Regions from separate parts of the Cytobacillus pseudoceanisediminis genome, predicted to be linked through region 2. Evidence: a T-box and tRNA genes for the amino acid it is inferred to sense, from the RefSeq annotation. Region 2 holds a T-box; the other holds one or more tRNA genes.
The links. The T-box of region 2 lies ahead of serS (serine--tRNA ligase). A T-box ahead of a tRNA ligase gene usually reads a tRNA of that ligase, here a tRNA-Ser.
Positions count from the first base shown of each region.

Region 1: it has a tRNA-Ser gene. The T-box ahead of serS (serine--tRNA ligase) is inferred to sense a tRNA for this amino acid. The anticodon was not compared.

Region 1 is NZ_CP097349.1:4,982,793-4,990,571, reverse strand. It holds gene M5V91_RS26690 (GlgC family sugar phosphate nucleotidyltransferase) at 1-234, opposite strand, end outside; gene M5V91_RS26685 (glucose-1-phosphate adenylyltransferase) at 289-1,434, opposite strand; partial or broken gene glgB (1,4-alpha-glucan branching enzyme) at 1,376-3,320, opposite strand; gene M5V91_RS26675 (hypothetical protein) at 3,544-3,741, shown strand; tRNA gene M5V91_RS26670 (tRNA-Glu) at 3,829-3,898, opposite strand; tRNA gene M5V91_RS26665 (tRNA-Ser) at 3,903-3,993, opposite strand; tRNA gene M5V91_RS26660 (tRNA-Asn) at 3,999-4,073, opposite strand; tRNA gene M5V91_RS26655 (tRNA-Ile) at 4,088-4,164, opposite strand; tRNA gene M5V91_RS26650 (tRNA-Gly) at 4,169-4,242, opposite strand; tRNA gene M5V91_RS26645 (tRNA-Phe) at 4,257-4,332, opposite strand; tRNA gene M5V91_RS26640 (tRNA-Asp) at 4,358-4,434, opposite strand; tRNA gene M5V91_RS26635 (tRNA-Met) at 4,438-4,511, opposite strand; tRNA gene M5V91_RS26630 (tRNA-Ser) at 4,530-4,622, opposite strand; tRNA gene M5V91_RS26625 (tRNA-Ile) at 4,636-4,712, opposite strand; tRNA gene M5V91_RS26620 (tRNA-Met) at 4,730-4,806, opposite strand; tRNA gene M5V91_RS26615 (tRNA-Ala) at 4,821-4,896, opposite strand; tRNA gene M5V91_RS26610 (tRNA-Pro) at 4,906-4,982, opposite strand; tRNA gene M5V91_RS26605 (tRNA-Arg) at 4,990-5,066, opposite strand; tRNA gene M5V91_RS26600 (tRNA-Leu) at 5,082-5,170, opposite strand; tRNA gene M5V91_RS26595 (tRNA-Gly) at 5,177-5,251, opposite strand; tRNA gene M5V91_RS26590 (tRNA-Leu) at 5,260-5,344, opposite strand; tRNA gene M5V91_RS26585 (tRNA-Lys) at 5,360-5,435, opposite strand; tRNA gene M5V91_RS26580 (tRNA-Thr) at 5,443-5,518, opposite strand; tRNA gene M5V91_RS26575 (tRNA-Val) at 5,539-5,614, opposite strand; rRNA gene rrf (5S ribosomal RNA) at 5,624-5,740, opposite strand; rRNA gene M5V91_RS26565 (23S ribosomal RNA) at 5,869-7,779, opposite strand, start outside.
Region 2 is NZ_CP097349.1:4,125,944-4,133,722, forward strand. It holds gene M5V91_RS22325 (LysM peptidoglycan-binding domain-containing protein) at 1-319, shown strand, start outside; gene M5V91_RS22330 (deoxynucleoside kinase) at 509-1,150, shown strand; gene M5V91_RS22335 (deoxynucleoside kinase) at 1,147-1,815, shown strand; tRNA gene M5V91_RS22340 (tRNA-Ser) at 2,026-2,117, opposite strand; gene serS (serine--tRNA ligase) at 2,206-3,483, opposite strand; T-box leader at 3,536-3,760, opposite strand; gene pdxT (pyridoxal 5'-phosphate synthase glutaminase subunit PdxT) at 3,822-4,409, opposite strand; gene pdxS (pyridoxal 5'-phosphate synthase lyase subunit PdxS) at 4,422-5,303, opposite strand; partial or broken gene M5V91_RS22360 (D-alanyl-D-alanine carboxypeptidase family protein) at 5,465-6,819, opposite strand; gene guaB (IMP dehydrogenase) at 7,098-7,779, opposite strand, start outside.

The sequences.
Region 1 (7,779 bases), 860 kb from region 2:
GTTTAGGTCCCAGTTTTTTCCCGAACCAAGATGATCCATTAAAGAGCGATATTGATACTTTGGAAATATGGCAACACTTTCAATATCCGAGTTGACCATATTGGAGAGAACAAAATCGATTAGCCTATAGCGGCCTGCAAACGGAACAGCTGCGAGCGACCTGTGTACTGTCAATTCCTCTAAATCTTCATGGTAGGTTGTTGCGTCTATCACACCAAGCATTCTCTTCTTCATGACATTCCCTCCCGTTTTATTGGCCAGGGGCCGTTTTGGCATCCAGGCTGTGAATTAAGAACAAATTCCCTGTATCATTTCCGGTGTTATCAGAATAATTTCATCATCTTCTTCGGAAGCACTAATCACAACGCCATCAGGTATGTTCAGTCCGCTTGGCACTATCGCCTTTTCAATATAGACATTTTCACCAATTACAGCATCAGGCATGATGACCGATTCACGGATCACAGTATTCTTCCCAACCAGCACCCCTTGAAAAAGCACTGACTTTTCAACTTCCCCTTCAATTGTACAGCCTTCATTTATCAAAGACTCTGCAACCTCAGCTTGAGTTGAAATATACTGTGGAGGATGATTCGGATTCACCGAATAGATCCGCCAATCATGATCAAAAAGATTCAGCTCGCATTCATCATCCAATAAATCCATATTTGCCTCCCACAGGCTCTTGACTGTACCGACATCCTTCCAATAGCCATTGAACGGGTATGCGAACAGCTTTTTATTTTCGTCAAGCATTAATGGAATGATGTCCTTTCCAAAGTCATGAGTGGACTCCGGATTGCGGTCATCCATTTCCAGATATTCTTTTAAAACAGACCAATTAAAAATATATATTCCCATGGAGGCCAGATTATTTTTTGGATATGCTGGTTTTTCCTCAAATTCTGCGACCCGCATCTCCTCATCCGTATTCATGATTCCGAACCTGCTTGCCTCCGGCCAAGGTACTTCAATTACAGAAATAGTGGCATCCGCGCCTTTTTCAATATGATAATTCAGCATCAGCTCATAATTCATTTTATAAATATGATCACCGGATAAAATCAGGACATATTCCGGATCATATTGCTTTAGATAATTGAGGTTCTGATAAATAGCACTTGCTGTTCCCGTATACCACTTGACTTCCGATGATTCACTGTAAGGGGGCAGCACTGTCACACCGCCGTTCTTTCTATCAAGATCCCATGCGCTGCCTATGCCAATATACGAATTCAGAACCAGCGGCTGGTATTGGGTAAGAACACCGACTGTATCAATTCCGGAATTGGTGCAATTGCTCAATGTAAAATCAATAATCCGGTATTTCCCTCCAAATGGCACTGCAGGTTTCGCAAGACTTTTTGTTAGAGAACTAAGCCTGCTCCCTTTCCCTCCTGCTAATAACATTGCGACGCACTTTTTCTTTCCCATTTCCCTTCCTCTCCTTCCGATGTTTTACAGGGCGTAAGATTGAAATGCCAAATGGCGGAATAGACATTTCCAAACTGAACGGCTTGCCGTGAAACTCTTTTTCCTCAGTCTTAAGGACCCTCTTGTTGGTGCTATTTGATCCTCCAAAGCTATCACTATCACTGTTGAGTATTTCCCTATAAGACCCCGCCTTTGGAATTCCAATACGATAATTAGGGTAGAAAGCAGGTGTGAAATTGCAGACAATCACAAGAAAATCATCCACTTTTGAGCCTTTTCTGATAAAGGAAAAGATGGATTGGTCTGCATTATGACAATCAATCCATTCAAAGCCATCCTGAAGGTGATCAAGCTCAAAAAGAGCCTTTGAACGTTTATAAACCTTTATTAATTCTTTCACATAATCATTTGCCTTTTTATGCATCTCGTAATCAAGCAGATGCCAATCAAGCTGTTCTTTGTCTTTCCATTCGGAAAACTGCCCAAGTTCGCTCCCCATGAAAAGAAGCTTCTTGCCGGGGTGGGCAATCATGTAGCCAAGCAGGAGCCTGAATTGCGCAAATTTTTGCCAGTAATCTCCGGGCATTTTATCAAGCAGCGATTTCTTTCCATGGACAACTTCATCATGTGAAAAAGGCAGTATGAAGTTTTCCGTAAAAGCATACAAAAGCGAAAAAGTCATCTTTCCATGAACATCAGATCGCCTCTCAGGTGCTGTTTCCATATATGTAAGAACGTCATTCATCCAGCCCATATTCCACTTGTAATGAAAACCCAGCCCTCCATAATGGACTGGTGCAGTCACTTGCGGCCAGTCTGTTGAATCCTCTGCCATCATGAGAAAGGAAGAATCATATTGCGAAACAACTTTATTTAAGTTTTGCAGAAAACGGGTGCCGAATGGATTTTCTGTCTTTCCATCCCGGTTAGGCCAATAGATAATATTAGCCACCGCATCAACCCGAAAGCCATCAATATGATATTTTTCCATCCAAAAAACAGCGTTGGAAATAAGAAAGCTTTGAACTTCATTTTTGCTCAGGTCAAAATTAGCTGTCCCCCATACTCGGTTCTCTCTGTCGCCTTCTGTTTCATACTCATACAAATACGATCCATCAAACTGGTAAAGGCCGTGGGCATCTTTGCAGAAGTGTCCCGGTACCCAGTCCAGAATGACCCCAACACCCTGCTGATGGCACTGATCAACAAAATACATAAAATCATGCGGGCTGCCGTAACGGCTTGTAACTGAGTAATAACCTGTTCCCTGATAGCCCCAGGAAGCGTCGAGCGGATGCTCAATTAGAGGAAGCAATTCTATATGCGTAAACCCATGCTCCACCACATAAGGAATGAGTTCATCTGCAAGCTCCCTGTATGTAAACAGACTTCCAGACTCTTTTTGCTTCCACGAACCCAGATGAACTTCATAAATGACTGCAGGCTCCGTATAAATAGGCTTCATTTCTTTTTTTGCATCCATTTGCTGTCATTCCACTGATATCCGTCAAGCGAATATACTATAGATGCTGTATTGGGCCTTACTTCTGAAAAAAGCTATAAGGATCAGCCTTTAATACCACTTCCCCTTTCTTTGTTTCAATTTCATACTTATACAAGGCACCTTCCATGTTTCCATCCAGCTGAATAAACCAGACACCTTCATTATTCACTCTATGTAAGGTATAGCCTTCTCCATTCCAATCATTAAAATCACCGACTAATCTGATAATTTCAGCGTTCGGTGCCCATACGCAAAAACGGGTAATCACTTCTCCGCCATTTGAAACTACATGTGCACCAAATAACTGGTGACTCTCATAATATGTCCCTTCATGGAACAAATGCAGCTGGTAATCGGTTGGAACCAAAGTATCCACTACCATCCTTCTCCCCACCCAGTGTCGTTTCTTTTGACTTTCCTGTTATATTCGTGAGACGTGAGAAAAATCCTTGTAAAAGTTTTTTTAATTTTATGACAACAACATTCAAATCCCGTTAAAAACCGATAGCATTCTGCCCAATCTAACAGTCTTCGACATAATCTCCGGTAAACTTAGACAAAATAAAACAAAGTATGCAAGCAAAAAATGAAAGGAGAATAATATTTTGAGCAATAAAGAAGAGGAATTTTTATTAAACGAGGCATCAAAAGATGAAATAAGAATTCCGATATTTGAAGCACCGGATGGAAAGATTATGGCCACCGGGGATATGTTTAGAGGCCCCTATACGGGAATATCTTCTGAAATCGATTTGAATAATCCAGGCAATAAATTAAGCAAGGCAGAAGAGAGGTTTGATTAAAAAACAGAGAAGCAACTAACCGAGGGCAGGCTGGAACAGAAAAGACAACAAAAAAGCTGCCAACAAATTGTTGACAGCTTTTTTGTATGACCTACGGGATTCGAACCCGTGTTACCGCCGTGAAAGGGCGGTGTCTTAACCGCTTGACCAAGGGGCCAATATGGCGGAGAAGGAGGGATTTGAACCCTCGCGCCGGTTACCCGACCTACACCCTTAGCAGGGGCGCCTCTTCAGCCACTTGAGTACTTCCCCATATATGGCTCCGCAGGTAGGATTCGAACCTACGACCGTTCGGTTAACAGCCGAATGCTCTACCACTGAGCTACTGCGGAACAATAATATAAAATGGTGGGCCTAAATGGACTCGAACCATCGACCTCACGCTTATCAGGCGTGCGCTCTAACCAGCTGAGCTATAGGCCCATTTTGGAGCGGGTGAAGGGAATCGAACCCTCATCATCAGCTTGGAAGGCTGAGGTTTTACCACTAAACTACACCCGCATAAGGTTCTAAAATGGTGGCTCAGGACGGAATCGAACCGCCGACACAAGGATTTTCAGTCCTTTGCTCTACCGACTGAGCTACTGAGCCACATATTATTTATTTTTTGTAAAAATGGCGGTCCGGACGGGACTCGAACCCGCGACCTCCTGCGTGACAGGCAGGCATTCTAACCAACTGAACTACCGGACCAGATTGCGGGGGCAGGATTTGAACCTGCGACCTTCGGGTTATGAGCCCGACGAGCTACCGGACTGCTCCACCCCGCGATAATATTATTAAATATATGGAGGAGGAAAGGGGATTCGAACCCCTGCGCGGTTTGACCCGCCTGTCGGTTTTCAAGACCGATCCCTTCAGCCGGACTTGGGTATTCCTCCGTATAAATGAAAATGGTGGACCTTGTAGGACTCGAACCTACGACCGGACGGTTATGAGCCGTCTGCTCTAACCAGCTGAGCTAAAGGTCCAGCATCGATGAATTAAATGGTAGCGGCGGAGGGGATCGAACCCCCGACCTCACGGGTATGAACCGTACGCTCTAGCCAGCTGAGCTACACCGCCGAAGTGTTAAAATATGGTGGAGCCTAGCGGGATCGAACCGCTGACCTCCTGCGTGCAAAGCAGGCGCTCTCCCAGCTGAGCTAAGGCCCCAATAATAAATGGTCGGGAAGACAGGATTCGAACCTGCGACCCCTTGGTCCCAAACCAAGTGCTCTACCAAGCTGAGCTACTCCCCGTATATAATGGCGCGCCCGAGAGGAGTCGAACCCCTAACCTTTTGATCCGTAGTCAAACGCTCTATCCAATTGAGCTACGGGCGCAATGTTAAATTCTACTGGTGCCGAGGACCGGAATCGAACCGGTACGGTAGTCACCTACCGCAGGATTTTAAGTCCTGTGCGTCTGCCAGTTCCGCCACCCCGGCAATAAATGGAGCGGAAGACGGGATTCGAACCCGCGACCCCCACCTTGGCAAGGTGATGTTCTACCACTGAACTACTTCCGCATAAAGAATGGTGCGGGTGAAGGGAGTCGAACCCCCACGCCTTGCGGCGCCAGATCCTAAGTCTGGTGCGTCTGCCAATTCCGCCACACCCGCAATATGAAATTAAAATGGTGAGCCATGAAGGACTCGAACCTTCGACCCTCTGATTAAAAGTCAGATGCTCTACCGACTGAGCTAATGGCTCGTTGAAATGGTGCCGGCGAGAGGACTTGAACCCCCAACCTACTGATTACAAGTCAGTTGCTCTACCAATTGAGCTACACCGGCAGCTTGTACATTTAAATTAATGGTGGAGGATGACGGGATCGAACCGCCGACCCTCTGCTTGTAAGGCAGATGCTCTCCCAGCTGAGCTAATCCTCCATTATTATCGCCCGGCAGCGTCCTACTCTCACAAGGGGACAGCCCCTAACTACCATCGGCGCTGAGAAGCTTAACTTCCGTGTTCGGTATGGGAACGGGTGTGACCTTCTCGCTATCGCCACCAGACTATTTTCCAAAGACAAGTTTTATTATACCGTCTTTTTAGGATTTTTCAAGAGAAAATTTCATATTTTTCATTCTCTCAAAACTAGATAATGTATGAAGAAGCATTTGCCGAGTAATAACCATATAACTTGGTTAAGTCCTCGATCGATTAGTATCAGTCAGCTCCACATGTCGCCACGCTTCCACCTCTGACCTATCAACCTGATCATCTTTCAGGGATCTTACTAGCTTGACGCTATGGGAAATCTCATCTCGAGGGGGCTTCATGCTTAGATGCTTTCAGCACTTATCCCTTCCGCACATAGCTACCCAGCGATGCCTTTGGCAAGACAACTGGTACACCAGCGGTGCGTCCATCCCGGTCCTCTCGTACTAAGGACAGCTCCTCTCAAATTTCCTGCGCCCACGACGGATAGGGACCGAACTGTCTCACGACGTTCTGAACCCAGCTCGCGTACCGCTTTAATGGGCGAACAGCCCAACCCTTGGGACCGACTACAGCCCCAGGATGCGATGAGCCGACATCGAGGTGCCAAACCTCCCCGTCGATGTGGACTCTTGGGGGAGATAAGCCTGTTATCCCCGGGGTAGCTTTTATCCGTTGAGCGATGGCCCTTCCATGCGGAACCACCGGATCACTAAGCCCGACTTTCGTCCCTGCTCGACTTGTAGGTCTCGCAGTCAAGCTCCCTTGTGCCTTTACACTCTGCGAATGATTTCCAACCATTCTGAGGGAACCTTTGGGCGCCTCCGTTACTTTTTAGGAGGCGACCGCCCCAGTCAAACTGCCCACCTGACACTGTCTCCCGCCCCGATAAGGGGCGCGGGTTAGAATTTCAATACAGCCAGGGTAGTATCCCACCGACGCCTCCACCGAAGCTGGCGCTCCGGCTTCTCAGGCTCCTACCTATCCTGTACAAGCTGTACCAAAATTCAATATCAGGCTACAGTAAAGCTCCACGGGGTCTTTCCGTCCTGTCGCGGGTAACCTGCATCTTCACAGGTACTATAATTTCACCGAGTCTCTCGTTGAGACAGTGCCCAGATCGTTACGCCTTTCGTGCGGGTCGGAACTTACCCGACAAGGAATTTCGCTACCTTAGGACCGTTATAGTTACGGCCGCCGTTTACTGGGGCTTCGATTCAAAGCTTCGCTTGCGCTAACCTCTCCTCTTAACCTTCCAGCACCGGGCAGGCGTCAGCCCCTATACTTCGCCTTGCGGCTTCGCAGAGACCTGTGTTTTTGCTAAACAGTCGCCTGGGCCTATTCACTGCGGCTCATCAGGGCTATTCACCCTAATGAGCACCCCTTCTCCCGAAGTTACGGGGTCATTTTGCCGAGTTCCTTAACGAGAGTTCTCTCGCTCACCTTAGGATTCTCTCCTCGCCTACCTGTGTCGGTTTGCGGTACGGGCACCTTTTCCCTCGCTAGAGGCTTTTCTTGGCAGTGTGGAATCAGGAACTTCGGTACTAAATTTCCCTCGCCGTCACAGCTCAGCCTGTGTGGTAACGGGATTTGCCTCGTTACCGGCCTAACTGCTTGGACGCGCTAATCCAGCAGCGCGCTTACCCTATCCTCCTGCGTCCCCCCATTGCTCAAACGGTAAAGAGGTGGTACAGGAATATCAACCTGTTGTCCATCGCCTACGCTTTTCAGCCTCGGCTTAGGTCCCGACTAACCCTGAGCGGACGAGCCTTCCTCAGGAAACCTTAGGCATTCGGTGGATGGGATTCTCACCCATCTTTCGCTACTCATACCGGCATTCTCACTTCTAAGCGCTCCACGGGTCCTTGCGATCCCGCTTCAACGCCCTTAGAACGCTCTCCTACCACTGACATCGTAAGATGTCAATCCACAGCTTCGGTGATACGTTTAGCCCCGGTACATTTTCGGCGCGGAGTCACTCGACCAGTGAGCTATTACGCACTCTTTAAATGGTGGCTGCTTCTAAGCCAACATCCTGGTTGTCTAAGCAACTCCACATCCTTTTCCACTTAACGTATACTTTGGGACCTTAGCTGGTGGTCTGGGCTGTTTC
Region 2 (7,779 bases):
TGGTTATGACTGGACGCTTCCTTTTGTTCAGGGCACCACTGCAAGAGCAGTCAGCCCGCAGCAGGCCATACAAATCGCTGCAGAAAATAATGCAGCCATTCAATATGATTACCAGGCGCAGGCGCCATTTTTCAATTACACAGCACCTGACGGCAAAAGGCACGAGGTCTGGTTTGAGGATGCCCGCTCCATCCAGGCCAAATTTGATTTAATCAAGGAACTGAAGCTGCGGGGAATGAGCTACTGGAAACTTGGCCTTTCTTTCCCGCAAAATTGGCTTCTGATTACAGAAAACTTCAACGTGACAAAAAGAGCTTGATCTCTCAGCAGCTGCCGCTTACAGGCAGCTTTTTTATTTTTCAGACTATATGCTCTTATTTTCTTATTTCCAGCTTAAATTCCATATCCCATCCACTCCATACTGTGATAAAATAAGCTTTGTGTCATTTTGGAACGTACCTATAAATGGTTTCTATAGATAAATAAGCAATGCAGGAGGACGATCAATATGGGGGGAATACCTTTTATTACAGTAGAGGGGCCGATTGGCGTTGGGAAAACATCTCTCGCTAAAGCGATTTCTGAAAAATTTCAGTATGCACTCTTAAAAGAAATTGTTGATGAAAATCCTTTTTTGGGTAAATTCTATGAAAACATTGAGGAATGGAGCTTTCAGACTGAAATGTTTTTCCTCTGCAACCGCTACAAACAGCTGGTTGATATCAACAATCACTACCTTGCTCAAAAAAAGCCTGTTGTGGCTGATTATCATATTTTCAAGAATCTTATTTTTGCCCAGCGCACATTAAATCAGAATGAGTATCAGAAGTATTTGAAGATCTATGACATTCTGACAGGTGATATGCCAAAGCCGAATGTCATTATCTATCTCAATGCAAGCCTTGAAACACTGCTCGATCGAATCGAGCTGCGGGGCCGTGAAATTGAAAAGAATATCAGTCCATTATATCTCGAGCAATTATCCCTTGATTATGAAACGGCTATGAATGAGTTCGAGAGGCAGCACCCGGATATTCCAGTGATCCGTTTCAATGGAGATCAGCTGGATTTTGTGAAAAATGAATCAGACTTAATGCATATATTCGATACATTGTCGACATCATTAAAAAAGAGGAGCATACACTTATGAATCTAAGGCAAAAATACGAGATTCCTTCGAACGCAGTGATCACGATTGCCGGAACCGTCGGAGTCGGAAAATCAACGATGACCAATGCGCTTGCGGACGCACTGGGGTTCCGAACCTCTTTCGAAAAGGTTGATACGAACCCTTACCTGGATAAATTCTATGCAGATTTCAACCGCTGGAGCTTCCACCTGCAGGTATACTTCCTGGCGGAACGGTTCAAGGACCAGAAGCGCATCTTCGAATATGGCGGCGGCTTTGTTCAGGACCGATCCATTTATGAAGACACCGGCATATTTGCGAGAATGCATTATGAAAAAGGCACCATGTCAAAGGTAGATTACGAAACTTACACCAGCTTATTTGATGCGATGGTGATGACACCTTATTTCCCGCACCCTGATTTGCTTATTTATCTGGAAGGATCCCTTGATGATATTCTTTCCCGCATCCAGGAGCGCGGCCGTCCGATGGAGCAGCAGACACCTATTTCCTACTGGGAAGAAATGCACCAGCGCTATGAAAATTGGATTAACAGCTTTAACGCATGCCCGGTCCTGCGCCTGAATATCAATGACTATGACATCATTCAGAATGAGCAATCCATTGAGCCGATTGTAGAGCGCATTTCTTACTTTTTAAGACAAACTCAATTATTAAAAAAATAACCGCCATTTAGGCGGTTTTTTGCTGTTTGATTAATGGCCCCGAGTACTTAGCAGAAATGAGAATCGCTGACGAAATTCTTTCCCCGGTCCTCCAAAAATATTTTTATCTGTCAATTTCAACAGAATGAAATTATATAACAAAAAAACCGCTGATCATCAGCGGTTTTATGTATCTCCAATTTTTATGCGCGTGTTAGATGTCAATTAAAATGGAGGAGGAAAGGGATTCGAACCCCTGCGCGGTTTGACCCGCCTGTCGGTTTTCAAGACCGATCCCTTCAGCCAGACTTGGGTATTCCTCCGCATCGACAAGAAATACTATATCATTTCTAAATAGGCATGTCAACATTATTTTTATAAAAAAAGAGCGGATCAAAACCCGCTCTTCAATTAAGGCTTTATAACTTCGCGATTGCCCATATACGGACGCAATACCTCCGGAATGATGACACTTCCGTCAGCCTGCTGATAATTTTCTAGAATAGCTGCCACCGTGCGGCCGATCGCAAGGCCAGATCCATTCAGTGTGTGCACATGCTCCGGCTTGCCTTTTGCCTCGCGGCGGAAGCGGATATTTGCACGTCTTGCCTGGAATCCTTCAAAGTTACTGCAAGAAGATATTTCTCTATACGTGTTATAGCTTGGAATCCAAACTTCGATATCGTATTTCTTCGCAGCTGTGAATCCAAGATCGCCCGTACACATGCTCATCACACGGTATGGAAGGCCAAGCATCTGAAGGACTTTTTCCGCGTGTCCTGTCAGCTTTTCAAGTTCCTCATAAGACTCTTCTGGCTTAACAAATTTCACAAGCTCGACTTTGTTAAACTGGTGCTGGCGGATAAGCCCGCGAGTGTCACGGCCGGCAGAACCCGCTTCAGAACGGAAGCATGCACTAAATGCCGCATAGTTTATCGGAAGCTCGTCTGCATTCAGAATCTCTTCCCTATGCATATTGGTGACAGGCACCTCAGCGGTTGGAATCAGAAAATAATCTTCGCTTTCAATTAGGAATGCATCTTCCTCGAATTTCGGAAGCTGTCCTGTTCCTGTCATGCTTGCACGGTTAACCATGTACGGAGGAAGAACCTCCTTATAGCCATGCTCGTCTGTGTGCAAATCAAGCATGAAGTTGAATAAGGCTCGCTCAAGGCGGGCACCAAGGCCTTTGTAGAATACAAAGCGGCTGCCTGTTACTTTGCTCGCACGTTCGAAATCAAGGAGATCAAGATCTGTCGCAACATCCCAGTGCGGCTTTGGCTCGAAATCAAATTCACGGACTTCTCCCCATTTGCGGATTTCCACATTATCATCTTCTGTTTCGCCGACAGGCACACTTTCATGCGGAATGTTCGGAATGCTCAGCAGCAATTGGTCCAATTCTTCCTCGACTGTACGGAGCTCCTCATCCAATGCCTTGATTTTATCGCCGACTTCTCTCATTTCAGCGATTAAATGGTCTGCATCCTGCTTTTCGCGCTTTAAGGCAGCCACCTGCTGGGATACTTCATTTCTTTTGCTCTTCAGCTGTTCTGCTTCTACAATTAGCTCACGTCTTTTTACATCCAGATCTTCGAATTTTCCAAGATCGGTTAAATCTTCGCCACGGTGCTGAAGCTTGTTTTTCACTTCTTCAAAATTGGCTCTTAAAAACTTAATGTCCAGCATTTTTTAGTACCTCCTGAAAATAGTTTAAAACACAAAAAACTCCCGTCCCCAAAAAAGGGACGAGAGTTACCCGCGTTGCCACCCTAGTTGAAAGCATGAGCTTTCCACCTTAAATCCATAACGGTTTTAACCGAAAGCATTTACTTTTCCCGAGTAGTACCGGGTGTTCCATGCTTTGCTCGAGGATGGATTCACAGGGTTTATTCACCGGTTTCCACCAGCCACCGGCTCTCTTTTAGAACAAAGTCCTGTTACTAGTTCCTCTCATTGCTTTTCAGCTATAAGAATTTTGTAATTCATAATGTACTACAATTATGTTCCATTTGCAACCAAAATATTCAAATTGTTAATTGCTTGGACTCTTTGATCATTTCAACGAAATAGCCTGTCAGGCGATGGTCATCCGTTAGTTCCGGATGGAATGAGCATCCGAGGAATCTGCCTTCGCGCGCCGCCACAATCCGGCCATTGTGCTTGGCCAGGATTTCAACATTCTCTCCAGCCTCCACAATATGCGGTGCACGAATGAATACAGCTGCAAAATCTTCTGCCACTCCGGCAATATCAACATCCGCCTCGAAGCTTTCGCGCTGGCGGCCAAATGAATTTCTTTCCACCTGGACGTCCATCACACCGATATGCGGTTCATCATAGCCAATGATATTATTCGCAAGAAGAATTAAGCCTGCACATGTCCCGAACATCGGCTTTCCTGATTGCGCAAACTCCTTAAGGCTGTCCATAAAATCATATTTATCAATCAAGCGTCTCATGGTCGTGCTTTCGCCGCCAGGCAAGATAAGCCCGTCTACCTCGTCAAGCTGCTCTTTGCGTTTGATGACTACAGCTTCGGCGCCGGATGCTTCTACAGAAAGAACATGCTCTCTGACCGCGCCCTGCAGCCCTAATACTCCAACCTTTATCATGTTCAATTCTCCTTACCAGCCGCGCTCCTGCATACGAGCTTCAGGAGCCAATGAAGAAATTTCAATTCCCTTCATCGGTGTGCCTAGTTCTTTTGAAAGTTCAGCAATTAATTTGTAGTCCTGGTAATGTGTAGTTGCTTCCACAATGGCACGTGCAAATTTCGCAGGGTTTTCAGATTTGAAGATGCCTGATCCTACGAACACTCCATCAGCACCAAGCTCCATCATTAGAGCTGCATCTGCAGGTGTTGCAACGCCGCCTGCTGCGAAGTTTACGACTGGAAGGCGTCCAAGGCTCTTGATTTCCAAAAGAAGCTCATATGGCGCTCCCAGAAGCTTAGCTTCTGTCATTAATTCATCTTCGTTCATGCCGACAACCTTGCGCACCTGTGCATTCACCTTGCGGATATGGCGGACAGCTTCAACGATGTTTCCAGTTCCAGGCTCACCCTTTGTGCGAAGCATGGAAGCACCTTCACCAATACGGCGTGCTGCTTCGCCTAAGTCACGGCATCCGCAAACGAATGGAACTGTGTAGTCTCTTTTATTAAGATGGTATTCTTCATCAGCAGGAGTTAAAACTTCACTCTCATCTATGTAATCGACACCCATCGCTTCAAGCAGACGAGCTTCTACAATATGGCCGATACGCGCTTTTGCCATTACCGGGATTGAAACTGCACCCATTACTTCTTCCATAATACGCGGATCTGCCATGCGTGCCACACCGCCGGCTGCACGGATATCAGAAGGAACGCGTTCAAGTGCCATAACTGCTACTGCACCAGCTTCTTCTGCGATTTTTGCCTGCTCGGCGTTAACAACGTCCATAATAACGCCGCCTTTTTGCATTTCTGCCATTCCCCGTTTAACACGATCTGTACCTGTCTTCATGTTTATCCCCCTTCATAAATACCATCTGCTTTGGATGGGTTAAATATTATGATAAAAATCATTTTTCAAAAAAAGGAAAATAGATTATTTTACTAGGAATTTTCCCTATTGAAAATATGCAATGAAAAAGGGCTCCTGTCAAGACAGGAAAGCCCTTTTTCTTAAAACCAACCTTTTACAGTTGAGGAAACACTTCCCCAAACATCCCCGAAGAAACCTCCGATGCTGCGCATAGTCAGCACGAACCAGTTTGCTTTTTCAACACTTTCAGCGGCTACGACATCCACTTGAATATTGCCTTTGCCTTTATCGGACAAGAACTCAATCTTCCCGTCCTCTTTCGATTCAATCGTTAGATAGCCGATTTTTTCTCCTTTTTTAATAGGAGCTGTCAATTCGCCGTTTTCATTTAATTTCTCTTTATCAAGAACAAGAACAGGCTTATAGTTTTCTTTTTCCCCGTTTCTTACAACCATTTCGATTGCATCTTTAGAAGAAATCTTTACTTTGTCCTCTTTGCCTTTTGTAACAGGCACTGTTTTCTGGCCTTTCACCTGATAGTTGGCAGGAACGATTTCTTCTTTCGTGAAGTTGCTGAAACCAAAGTCGAACATTTTTTTGTTTCATCGAATCTGGATTTGTAAGTAGCCTGACCATTCGCACCTTTAGCGTTCATGACAACACTGATGTAGCGGTTGCCATCTCTCATGGCTGTACCGGTAAAGCAGTATCCGGCAAAGTCAGTCGTACCTGTTTTAAGGCCATCTGCACCTTCATAGCCATATACTAGCTCTGGAAGCATCCAGTTCCAGTTTTCCATTTTAATTTCATCATCTGTACCCTCTCTGAACGTCTTTCTAGGGGTACTTGCTGTTTCCAATACTTCAGGGAATCGGTTAATCAATTCCTTGGCCAGCATCGCTGTATCTTTTGCTGACATCACGTTTTCTTCTTCAGGGCCTCCTGCAGGAGGAGATCCCTTTAAATCACGGTTGTTTAAACCGCTGGAATTGACAAATTTATAATCCTTTAATCCAAGCTCTGCAGCTTTTTCGTTCATCATTTTAACAAAGTTTGTCTCAGAACCGGCAATCGTTTCTGCAATTGCGATGGTTGCACCATTTGCAGAGTAGATCGCCATTGCTTCATACAATTCACGGATATTGTATTTTCCGTCTCTTCTTAGTGGGACATTTGATAAATTGCGATCCTGTGAAACTTTCCACACATATTCACTTACTGCATATTCCTGGTCCCACTTCACTTTGCCTTCTTCAACGGCTTCAAGAAGCAGGTATTCTGTCATCATTTTAGTCATACTGGCAATGCCCAGTACTTTATCCGCATTTTTTTGATATAAAATTTTTCCGGTCTCTGCATCTACTAAAATAGCAGCATCTGCATTAATGTTTAAGATATCTTCTGCATGAGCTTTATGTATACCAGGTAAAAGACCTAATATCATGACCAAGGCAAGGAATCCAGCGATAGACTTACGGTAAAATGTTTTCTTCAATTTACTGCCCTCCAACGTTTTAATACACTTTTGTTATTTTATCATAACTCTGGTGCAAAGAATAGATAGAGTAATTACCTATTCCTGCCTGCCCCGTGGCATGATTGTCCCATAGTTATGCATTAGTATTTTCCTAGGTTTGATCCCAGGATATTTTAGGATAAAATGACTCTGTTAAACTGGCTATGATTTCCGCTGCAGGATGCTAAAAAACTGCCATCATCTTTATCAGAGACGAAAAAAAGCAGAAAAGGTTTCCCTCTTCTGCTTTGTATTGATTATAGTGAGTAGTTTGGCGCCTCTTTTGTGATCTGCACATCATGAGGATGACTTTCTCTTAGGCCTGCACCAGTCATTTTAATAAATTGGGCATTTTCACGGAGGTCGTGAAGATCCTTTGTTCCGCAATAGCCCATTCCAGAACGGATACCGCCGACAAGCTGGTAGATGGTATCGGCTAATGGCCCTTTATAAGCAATGCGCCCTTCGATTCCCTCTGGAACAAACTTTTTATTATCTTCCTGGAAGTAACGGTCTTTTGAACCTTTTTCCATGGCTGCAACAGAACCCATTCCTCTGTATACCTTGAATCGGCGTCCCTGGAAAATTTCCGTTTCGCCAGGGCTTTCAGAAACTCCTGCAAGAAGGCTTCCAAGCATAACGGCATGTCCGCCTGCTGCCAATGCTTTCACGATATCTCCTGAATATTTGATTCCGCCATCGGCGATGATTGATTTGCCATGCTTGCGTGCTTCTGTTGCACAATCATATACAGCTGTAATTTGCGGTACACCTACACCTGCAACAACACGTGTTGTACAAATGGATCCAGGCCCGATTCCCACTTTCACGATATCTGCGCCTGCTTCAATCAAATCCTTTGTCGCTTCAGCTGTTGCCACGTTACCGGCAATAATGGCCAGGTCCGGATAAGCGTTCCGGATTTCGCGTACGGTATCA